One region of the Saccharopolyspora sp. ID03-671 genome, then DNA from elsewhere that is predicted to be linked to it. Evidence: riboswitches for the same ligand, from Rfam matches in the RefSeq annotation. Region 1 holds a riboswitch; the other holds the start of a gene.
What was found. Region 1 has a riboswitch for cobalamin ahead of REH65_RS06075 (ribonucleoside-diphosphate reductase subunit alpha). Riboswitches for the same ligand answer to the same signal wherever they lie in the genome.
Positions count from the first base shown of each region.

Region 2: another riboswitch for cobalamin. It lies ahead of REH65_RS23220 (putative cobaltochelatase); the one in region 1 lies ahead of REH65_RS06075 (ribonucleoside-diphosphate reductase subunit alpha).

Region 1 is NZ_CP134054.1:1,283,198-1,288,678, reverse strand. Features, by position in the region: gene REH65_RS06080 (ribonucleotide-diphosphate reductase subunit beta) at 1-292, opposite strand, end outside; gene REH65_RS06075 (ribonucleoside-diphosphate reductase subunit alpha) at 301-2,826, opposite strand; cobalamin riboswitch at 2,804-3,061, opposite strand; gene rox (rifampin monooxygenase) at 3,122-4,531, opposite strand; gene REH65_RS06065 (VOC family protein) at 4,690-5,076, opposite strand; gene REH65_RS06060 (sigma-70 family RNA polymerase sigma factor) at 5,157-5,481, shown strand, end outside.
Region 2 is NZ_CP134054.1:5,005,156-5,010,636, forward strand. Features, by position in the region: gene REH65_RS23200 (MFS transporter) at 102-1,307, shown strand; gene REH65_RS23205 (LysE family translocator) at 1,221-1,847, opposite strand; partial or broken gene REH65_RS23210 (S1 family peptidase) at 2,226-2,965, shown strand; gene REH65_RS23215 (GNAT family N-acetyltransferase) at 3,044-3,526, shown strand; cobalamin riboswitch at 3,673-3,858, shown strand; gene REH65_RS23220 (putative cobaltochelatase) at 3,897-5,481, shown strand, end outside.

The DNA of each region.
Region 1 (5,481 bases):
TGGCCACCAGCGATTCCGCCGTCGCGAAGAACCCGAGGTTGCGCTTGAGCATGGTGCGCTCGTCGTTGGTGAGCCCGTCGCGGGACTTCCACAGCGCGATGTCGGCCTGCATCGACACCTCGGTGGGCATCCAGTGGTTGTTGCACCCCGACAGGTACTTGTCCCACGCCCAGCCGTACTTCAGCGGCAGCAGCTGGTTGACGTCCGCCCGGGAGTTGATCATCGCCTTGTCGGTGACGTCGACGCGTCCGCCGTCGCGGTCGATGGCGCCCAATCCGGTCGCGGTGCTCATCTGGGAAGTCACTGGCATGCCTCGCATTCCGGGTCCTCCACCGAGCAGGCGGCCGGGACGGCGTTGAGCTTGCCGTCGGTGCCGCGCAGCGTGGACTTCTCCACGTGGGTGGCGCTGGAGGAGCGCAGGTAGTAGGTGGTCTTGAGGCCCTTGCGCCAGGCCAGCCGGTAGAGCTCGTCGAGCTTGCGGCCGCTGGGCGTGGCCAGGTACAGGTTCAGCGACTGGGCCTGGTCGATCCACTTCTGCCGCCGCGCCGCGGCCTCGACCAGCCACCGCGGCTCGATCTCGAAAGCCGTGGCGTAGAGGGACTTCAGCTCGTCGGGGATCCGGTCGATCGGTCCCAGCGAGCCGTCGAAGAACTTCAGGTCCGCCACCATCGCCTCGTCCCACAGCCCGGCGCGCTTGAGGTCGGCCACCAGGTGCGGGTTGACCACGGTGAAGTCACCGGACATGTTCGACTTGACGTAGAGGTTGCGGTACAGCGGCTCGATCGACTGCCCGACACCGCAGATGTTGGCGATGGTCGCGGTCGGCGCGATCGCCATCACGTTGGAGTTCCGCATCCCGTTGGAGCGCACGCGTTCCCGGAGTGAAGACCAGTCCAGAGTGGACGAGGAGTCCAGGTCGCGGGAATCCCGCAGGAACTCCTGCGAGTCGATCGGCAGCACGCCCCGGCTCCACAACGATCCCTCGAACGTCTCGTAGCGCCCGCGCTCCTCGGCCAGGCGGCTCGACGCCGCGATCGCGTGGTAGCTGATCTCCTCCATGCTGCGGTCGGCGAAGGCCACCGCCTCCGGCGAGGACATCGGGATCCGCTGGGCGAGCAGCGCGTCGGAGAACCCCATCAACCCGAGCCCGACCGGCCGGTGCCGGGAGTTGGACCGCTCGGCCTCGGGGATCGTGTAGAAGTTGATGTCGATGACGTTGTCCAGCATCCGCACCGCCGTGCGCACGGTCGCGGCCAGCCGTTCGCGGTCGAGCCCGTCGGCGGTGACGTGCCGGGCGAGGTTCACCGACCCCAGGTTGCAGACCGCGACCTCATCGGCGGCGGTGTTCAGCGTGATCTCGGTGCACAGGTTCGACGAGTGCACCACGCCGGCGTGCCGCTGCGGCGAGCGCAGGTTGCACGGGTCCTTGAAGGTGATCCACGGGTGCCCGGTCTCGAACAGCATGGTCAGCATCCGCCGCCACAGCTCCACCGCGCGCACCCGCCGGAACACCCGGATCTCGCCGCGATCGGCCGCGGCTTCGTAGGCGCGGTAGCGCTCGGCGAACTCCTCGCCGTAGAGGTCGTGCAGGTCGGGGGTCTCGTCCGGGGAGAACAGGGTCCAGGACTCGTCGGCCTCGACGCGGTGCAGGAACTCGTCGGGCACCCAGTTCGCGGTGTTCATGTCGTGGGTGCGCCGCCGGTCGTCGCCGGTGTTCTTGCGCAGGTCGAGGAACTCCTCGACGTCGATGTGCCAGGTCTCCAGGTAGGCGCACACCGCGCCCTTGCGCTTGCCGCCCTGGTTGACCGCCACCGCCGTGTCGTTGGCGATCTTGAGGAACGGCACCACGCCCTGCGACTCGCCGTTGGTGCCGTGGATGTGCGCGCCGATGCCGCGCACCGGGGTCCAGTCGTTGCCCAGGCCACCGGAGTACTTGGCCAGCAGCGCGTTGTTCCGGTACGAGCTGAAGATCGACTGCAGGTCGTCGTCCACAGTGGTCAGGAAGCACGAGGACAGCTGCGGCCGGGTGGTCCCGGAGTTGAACAGCGTGGGCGTGGAGGCCATGAAGTCGAACGACGACAGCAGCCGGTAGAACTCGACGGCCCGCGCGTCGCGGTCGTCCTCGCGCAGCGCCAGGCCCATCGCGACCCGCATGAAGAACGCCTGCGGCAGCTCGAAGCGGGTGCCGCCGTCGTGCAGGAAGTACCGGTCGTAGAGGGTCTGCAGCCCCAGGAAGTCGAAGGCCAGGTCGCGCTCGGCCTCCAGCGCCGCGCCCAGGCGCGGCAGGTCGAAGCGCGCCAGCTCCGGGTCCAGCCGGCCCAGGTCGATGCCGTGCCGCACGTAGTCGGCGAAGTAGGCGGCGTAGTCGTCGCGCATCTGGTCCTGGTCGGCCTGCCGCGGCGTTCCGGCGAGGTGGCTGAGCGCTTCGCCGCGCAGCTTGTCCAGCAGCAGCCGCGCGGTGACCCGGGAGTAGTTCGGCTCGGACTCCACGAGCGTGCGCGCGGACATGATGAGCGCTTCGCTCAGCTCGGCCTCGCCGATCCCGGGGTAGATGTTGCGCTCGACCTCGGTGAGCACCGCCGACGGGTCCACGTCGACGAGCCCCGCGCAGGCCTGCTCGACCACGGTGGACGCCCGGGTGAGCGGAATGGGTTCGGACAGTGCGGTGTCGGTCACCGGGACTCTCTCCTCGCGAGCTCGGAAGTCGTGCCCGGAACCGGCGGCGACAGCACGCGAGGACGCGACGGCAGCGCTCGTCGCATGTCCGCGTGGACCCTCCCGCGAGGTCCCGGACGGCGCGCACGGTCGTGCGCGCGCCGATGGCAGGTCTTCGGACTCACGGGCGTCCGGTCTCGTTCGGGGGCGGGGAAGTTTTCATGAAAACTTCCCCACCACGAGACCGGTCCTACTAACCGTCGCTTCCCGAACCCGAGGGGTTCAGTGCGTGATGACGGCGGTCGTTCCCGTTCACCGCTGCGGGGCAGTCCCGGATTCGCACCGGGTTCCCTGTTGCCACACCGGACCCGCGCGGGCCCGGTGAACCACCAGCGAGCGACACTCTACATGTGGGGTCTGAGGCGACGTCCAACACCAACATGGGCGTGTCGGAGCGAGAAATGAGTCACTTCCCGAACCACCGCTCCAACCGCTCGGCGAGCTCGCCGCGATCGTCCCCGGCCCACGCCACGTGCCCGTCCGGACGCAGCAGGACGGCGGGCGAGTCCAGCTCCTCCGCGACGTCGACGACGTGATCGACCCGGTCCTCCCAGCCCTCCACCGACAATCCGCCGGTCTGGTCGAGCAGCAGCCCGCGCCCGGCGTGCATCCGCTCGTAGAGGCGGCCGCCGCGCAGCGTCAGGTCTCGCATCCGCTTGCCCACCAAGGGGTTCTCGTCGCCGAGGTCGTAGCGCACCTCGGTCGCGATGATCTTCTCCGTCAGGTGCCGGGCGACCACGTCGAACTCCATCAGCTCCGCCACCAGCCGCCGCACCGCCCGCGATCCGGGGTCGGTGGCCATCAGCTGCATCTGCGCCCGCGTGTTGTCCAGGACGTCGGCGGCCACCGGGTGCCGCTCGTCCTGGTAGGTGTCGAGCAGGTCGTCCGGAGCCCACCCGGCGAGCTCGGCGGCGAGCTTCCAACCCAGGTTGAAGGCGTCCTGCAGCCCCAGGTTGAGGCCCTGGCCGCCGACCGGGGGGTGGACGTGCGCGGCGTCGCCGGCCAGCAGCACCCGCCCCGACCGGTACCGCTCGGCCTGGCGGGTGGCATCGCCGAACCGCGCGAGGCGGCGCGGGGAGTGGACGCCGAAGTCGCTGCCCGCGACGGCGACCAGCCGACTCCGCAGCTCGTCGAGCCCCGGTGGCGCGGTGGCCACACCCGCGGCGGGCACGACCACTCGGCACCACCCGTCGTCGAGCGGACCGATCCCGAACCGCTTCTGCGTCTCCCGCACCTCGGCCGTCACCGCCGCCATCTCCTCCGGGGAGGCGGTCGCCTTCACCTCGGCCAGCAGCGTGTCCGCCCGCGACGGTTCGCCGGGGAAACCGATCCCGCACAGCTTGCGCACGGTGCTGCGCCCGCCGTCGCACCCGACCAGGAAGCGTCCCCGCAGCTCGGAGCCGTCGGCGAGCTCGGCCGTGACCCCGTCGGAGTCCTGGGCGAGCCCCACCAGCCCGCACCCGCGCCGCAGATCCACGTCGAGCTCCCGGGCCCGCTCGGTCAGCAGCCGCTCGGTGGTGGTCTGCGGGATGCCCAGCACGTACCCGTGCGCGGTGTCCAACTCGGTGGGCGCGGGCGCGGAGATCGCCGCGAAGAAGCCCCCGAGCGGGTACTTCGTCCCCTCGTCCAGGAACCGCTCCAGCAACCCGCGCTGGTCCAGGATCTCGATGCTGCGCACGTGCAACCCCAGCGCCCGCACGAAACCGGTGGGTTCGGCGGCCTCCTCGACCACGACCACGCCCACTCCGCGCAGCCGCAGCTCGGCGGCCAGCATCAACCCGGTGGGCCCAGCCCCCACCACGATCGCATCAGTCACGAAAACCCCCAGGCCAACCGCGCCGCGAACACCCATATCCGCAGGTCACGGGTCATGCTCAAAGGAGTTTGCACCACCCCCGGGGCCTTGCCGCAAGCCCCGGGGTGCGCTATATGTTGAGCACGGCGGGGAGAACACCGCCGACTTCGCCCTGCGCCTCAGCGGGCCTGGAACAGCTCCAGCACGTTGCCCGACGGATCTCGCAGCAGGACCTGCCGGCCGCCTGGACCGCGGACGACGTCGTTGCGGAAATCAACGCCTTCCGCGCGCAGCCGATCCACCTCGGCAGCGAGATCATCGACGATGAGGTGGATCCGGTTCCACCCGCCTGGCCCGGGGACCGCGCCGTCCGGCATCGGCCGCCCGGCTGAACTTGCCGGACCGCTCAGCAGCAGCCGGAGGTTTCCCCGGGTGACGTCGGCGAACGCCGGCGCGAAGTCGTTCCGAACGGTGAAGCCGAGATGGCCGGTGTAGAAGTCGATGGCCTCGTCGACGTCATCGACCATGTACCTGACGCTGACGAAATCACTGGCGTTGTCGGACATGGCCGTTCCTCCCTCGTCGTCACATCCTGTGGACCGGTGGGCTCACCCTGATGAGCCCGGCCGGAGGGACGGTGTGACAGGTGGCGGGAGACGACCAGCTCGCTCAGCGGTTCGAGCAGCACCGGCCGCGACTTCGCGCGGTGGCCTACCGGATGCTCGGGTCGGTGAGCGACGCGGAGGACGCGGTGCAGAACGCCTGGCTGCCGCTGAGCCGCGCGGAGCCCGGCGACATCGGCAACCTCGGTGGCTGGTTGACCACGGTCGTCGCTCGCGAAGCGCTGCACCTGCTGCGCTCACGTCGGCGTCGCCGTGAAGAGCTCGGCGACACCCCGCTGCCTGACCCCGTGGTCTCGGCCGACGGCGATGATCCGGAGCAGAAGGCGCTGCTCGCCGACTCGGTCAGCC
Region 2 (5,481 bases), 3.4 Mb from region 1:
CCTGGAGCGTCTTGGAGAGGCGTAGTCGTTCGGGAAAACCGAACGGTGGGGGCATTGGGGTGGTTCGGGGACGTAGAACGTTAGGGGTGCGAAGCGTTTGGGTGCCTGCTGGTCTGTTGTTGATGGTGGCCGGGTGGGGTGCTAACCAGTTCTCGCCGTTGCTGGGGGCTTATCGGGGTGAACTGGGGTTGAGCCCCTCGGCGGCGACCGGGTTGTTGGCCTTGTACGTCGTGGGGCTCGTGCCCGGGTTGCTGTTCGGGGGTCCGCTGGCGGACCGGCGGGGGCGCAGGCCGGTGGTGCTCTGGTCGATCGTGATCAACGCTGCGGCCACCGTCGCGCTGATGCTCGGGGCGCACGTCGTGCCGGGGCTGGTGATCGGCCGGTTGCTGGTGGGGGTGAGCACCGGGGCCGTGCTGGCCGCCGGGAGCGCGTGGGTGCGGGACCTGTCGCACCCGCCGTTCGGGACCGCGACCGAGGACGGGGCCGGTGCGCGTCGGGCCGGGGTGCTGCTGGCCGTCGGCTTCAGCGTGAGCGGGCTGGCCTCCGCGCTGGTCGCTACCTGGGGCCCGTTCCCGCTGGTCAGCGCCTACGTTCCGCACCTGCTGCTGTGCGCGGTGACGCTGCCGCTTGCGTGGCGCTGCCCGGAGACCCGCGTCGAGCACGCGGCCGGGGCGCCGCGCGGGCGGGGTGCGCGCGACCCGCGCTTCCTGCGGCGGGTGGCGCCGGTGGCGCCGTGGATCTTCCTGTGCCCGACCGTCGGTTTCGCGGTCCTTCCCGCGCAGGTCACCGCCCACGCACCCGGCTTCGAGGTGCTCTACGCGGGCTTGTCGACGCTGTGCGCGCCGGGTTTCGGGGCGGTCGTGCAGCCGTGGGCGCGCCGGATCGCCCGCAACGGGGTGCGGGCCACGGCAGTGTTCGGGCTCCCGGCGATCGCCGCCGGGCTGGTGCTGGCGGCGATCGCGGCGTGGCAGGTGCAGCCGTGGCTGGGGCTGCTGGCCTCGCTGACGCTGGGCACCGGCTACGGCTTCGTGTCGACCTACTGCCTGACGATGGTCGGCCGGATCGCCGGGCCCGCCGAGCTGGCCGGGCTGACCGCGATCATGTGGGTGCTGGCCTACCTGGGCTTCTGCACGCCGTTCGTCATCAGCCTGCTCTCCGGGGTGGTGTCGGTGCCGGTCGTGCTGCTGGTGCTGGCCGGGCTCGCGCTGCTGACGCTGCTGTCAGCTCGCGACGAGGCCGATGGAGATGGTCACGAAGGCCGTCGCGCTCAGCGCGTCCAGCGACTTCGAGACTCGGGGGTTCTTTAGCCGGTCGGCGATCCCGGCGGCCGAGAGCACGATCGTCACCTCCCAGATCGCGGCGAGCAGCAGGAACACCGCGCCCAGCGCGACCAGCTGCAGCGCCGGTTGCGTCGAGGCGCCGACGAACTGCGGCAGGAACGCGAGGCTGAACAGCAGCATCTTCGGGTTGGTGAGGTTGCTGAGCAGTCCCCGCAGGTAGGGGTTGGCGTCCTCCGGCGGCGGCACGTCCAGCGAGCCGGTCTCGCGGCGGGTCAGCCAGTAGCCGCGCACGATCGTCGCCGCGAGGTAGAGCAGGTAGGCCGCGCCGACCCACTTCAGCGCCACCATGACGCCCGGCGCGCTGGTGATCAGCGCCCCCAGCCCGGAGATGACCAGCGCGACCTGCAACGCGCTGGCGGTGTGGATGCCGGCCAGCGCCAGCAGCCCGGCCTTGCGGCCGTGGTTGAGCGATGTGCGCAGCAGCAGGAAGACGTCCACTCCCGGTGTGATGATCACGACGGCGCTCGCCAGCAGGAAGGCGGGCAACGGCGTCAGGTCCAGGAGCACGGCGGAGTCCTCTCCGAATCGGGCAGCAACCGCTGCTGCGTCGCTTGATCAGGTTCATCTCGTCATCCGGTCAGGCGAAATCGGCGGACGCCGGTGGTGGAGGGACCCCGGGTCCGCGTCGCCGCGGGATGGAGGCGCGCCGGTCGACGGCGACAAGCGCGAAAGGATTTGTTTCCGGAACCAAGTTTAACGAAATATTTTCCCGCGAACCTGTGAGTTGCGCCTCGTGATGTTTCGGTGTGCGGGTGATTACGGTGTGTCCGCTCCGCACGATCACCGCGACAGCTGGAGGCACCCGCATTGGGCCGCGACGACCACGGACCGATCGACAAGAACCGGGCGCTGCGCGCGCTCGCCCTCGCCGGAACCGTCACCGCGATGGCAGTCGGGAGCCCCGTCGCCCACGCCGGGCCGGCGATCACCGGCGACGACCAGCCGCAGTCCCGGATCCTCGGCGGCTCCGGCGCCAGCACCGAGGACGCGCCGTGGGTCGTCGCGCTCACCGACCGCTACGGCAACCAGTACTGCGGCGGCACCCTCATCCGCGCCGGTGAGGTCATCACCGCCGCGCACTGCGCGCACGACCCGCTCACCGGGGCCGAGCGCTCCCCGAAGGACATCCGCGTGATCGCCGGGCGCACCGACCTGCGCAGCACCGAGGGCACCGAGGCCGAGGTCGACGAGGTGAAGGTGCACCCCGGCTACGAGGACTTCACCACCGGCGACGACCTCGCCGTGCTCGAACTCGCCACGTCGCTGCCGCAGCGCCCGCTGCCCGTCGTCACCCCCGGCGACACCGAGCCGTACCGGCCGGGCACCGCGGCGCGCGTCTACGGCTGGGGCCGCACCAGCGAGGACGGGCCCGCCTCCGACACGCTGCGCTCCGTGGAGGTGCCCGTCGCCCCCGACGACTCCTGCCGCTCCGCCTACCCGACCTACGACCCGCGCAGCATGTTCTGCGCCGGTTACCCCGAAGGCGGCCGCGACGCGTGCGCGGGGACTCCGGCGGCCCGATCGTCGCCGACGGCAGGCTCATAGGCGTGGTGTCCTACGGCACCGGCTGCGGCCGTCCCGGAACGCCCGGCGTCTACACCCGCCTGGCCAGCTACGCGCCGTGATGCGGGGCGAGTGGTCTGCACAACTCCCGGCGCCCGCGAATGCTGGGATCGGGGAAGCCCTGTGATATCCAGGTAAGGGTGACCCTTCAGCCGCTCGCGACAGCCGTGCAACGCGCCTACACCGCAGACCTCGACGCCTCGGACTTCTACCGGATGCTGCGGTTGCGCGTCGACGTCTTCGTGGTCGAGCAGGAGTGCCCGTACCCCGAGCTCGACGGCCGCGACCTGGAGGACTCGACCCGCCACTTCTGGGTCGACTCCGCCGACGACTACGTGCTCGGCTACCTCCGGCTGCTGGAGGACCCCGACGGCACCTACCGCATCGGCCGCGTCTGCACCGCCAAGAGCGCCCGCGGCCTCGGCATCGCCCGCAAGCTCATGCGCGCCGCCGTCGCCGAGGTGCAGAACTCGCCCGCGGTGCTGTCCGCCCAGACCTACGCCAAGGGCTTCTACGCGTCCTTCGGCTTCGTCGAGGTCGGCGACGAATACCTCGAAGACGGCATCCCGCACGTCGACATGCGCCGCGAACCCCGCCGAGCAAGCGTCACCGCCGGTCGTTGAGGTTCCCTCTTCGTGGCGAGTACTCCGTGTCGGCGTGCATCAGGAGCGGCGCGCGGAGTCCGCGGAGCCGATCAGGTTCCGCTACCCGCACCGCCAAGCTCGTGAAACTGTGAGTTCCCGCGCCGGCGGTTGGGTGCTTGATCTCCTTCTGGGATCATCGAGCTGAATCCGTTTGCAAGGGGTGTTGGCAGGAAGCCGGTGCGAGTCCGGCACGGTCGGCGCCACTGTGACCGAGGAGCGGACCTCCCGCGCGAGCCACCGGGGTGACCTGGGAAGGCCGGAGGGACGTGACGATCCGGGAGTCAGGACACTGCGGCCCCTTGTTCCCGACAGCGGGGCGTCCGCACCCCGAGGAAGGAACCACACCGGCATGTCCGCTGCCCCCCGCTTCCCCTTCTCCGCCGTGGTCGGCCACGACGACCTGCGGCTCGCGCTGCTGCTCAACGCGGTGCACCCGCGCATCGGCGGTGTGCTGGTGCGCGGCGAGAAGGGCACGGCCAAGTCGACCGTCGTGCGCGCACTGGCGTCGCTGCTGCCCGCGCTGGACGTCGTCGACGACTGCCGCTTCGGCTGCGACCCCACCGCCCCCGACCCGCAGTGCCCGGACGCCCCGCACGGCGAGACCGCCACCCGCAAGCCCGCGCAGCTCGTCGAACTGCCCGTCGGCGCCACCGAGGACCGGCTCATCGGCTCCCTGGACCTCGAACGCGCGCTCACCGAAGGCGTCCGCGCCTTCCAGCCCGGCCTGCTCGCCGGAGCGCACCGCGGCGTCCTCTACGTCGACGAGGTCAACCTGCTGCACGACCACCTCGTGGACCTGCTGCTCGACGCCGCCGCCATGGGCCGCGCGCACGTCGAGCGCGACGGCGTCTCCGTCTCGCACGCCGCGTCGTTCCTGCTCGTCGGCACCATGAACCCCGAGGAAGGCGAGCTGCGGCCGCAGCTGCTCGACCGCTTCGGCCTCACCGTGCAGGTCGCCGCCAGCCGCGAGGTCAGCACCCGCACCGAGGTCGTCCGCCGCAGGCTCGCCTTCGAAGCCGACCCCGCCGGGTTCGCCGCCCGGTGGGCCGACGCCGACGCCGAACTCGCCGAGCACATCCGCGCCGCCCGCGACCGCGTCGAGACCGTCGTGCTGCCCGACTCCGAACTGCGCCGGATCTCCGCGCTGTGCGCCGCCTTCGACGTCGACGGGATGCGCGCCGACCTCGTGCTCGCCCGCACCGCCGTCGCCCACGCCGCCTGGCGCGGCGCCGGGGCCGTCGCCGAGGAGGACGTCGAGGCCGCCGCCCGGCTCGCGCTGCCGCACCGGCGCCGCCGCGACCCGTTCGACGAGCCCGGCATGGCCGAGGACCAGCTCCAGCAGGCGATGTCCGACGCCGCCGAGCAGGCCGACGACCAGGCGCCGGAAGACCCGGACGACGACCCCGACGGAGGCGGCGACGGCGGCCCCGGTGGAGGCGGCGAACCCCAGGACGAGCCCACCGGACCGAACGGCGGCGGAGGCGGTGAGCAGCAGGAACAGCCCGGAGGTGGGGACTCCGAACGCTCCCCGGTCGGCGCCGGGCAGTCCTTCCGCGCCCGGCTGCTGGAAGTGCCCGGGCTCGGCGAAGGCGCGCCCGGACGCCGGTCCCGCGCCCGCTCCCGCAGCGGACGCACCACCCGCGCCACCACCGTCGACGGCCATGGCCTGCACGTCACCGCCACCCTCGCCGCCGCCGCGCCCCACCAGGCCGCGCGCGGCCGCAGCGGACCCGGTCTGGTCCTGCGCTCCGACGACGTCCGCCGGGCCCTGCGCGAAGGCCGCGAGGGCAACCTCGTGCTCTTCGCCGTCGACGCCTCCGGCTCCATGGCCGCACGCGACCGGATGAGCGCCGTCAGCGGCGCCGTCCTGTCCCTGCTGCGCGACGCCTACCAGCGGCGCGACAAGGTCGGCGTGATCACCTTCCGCGGCGACA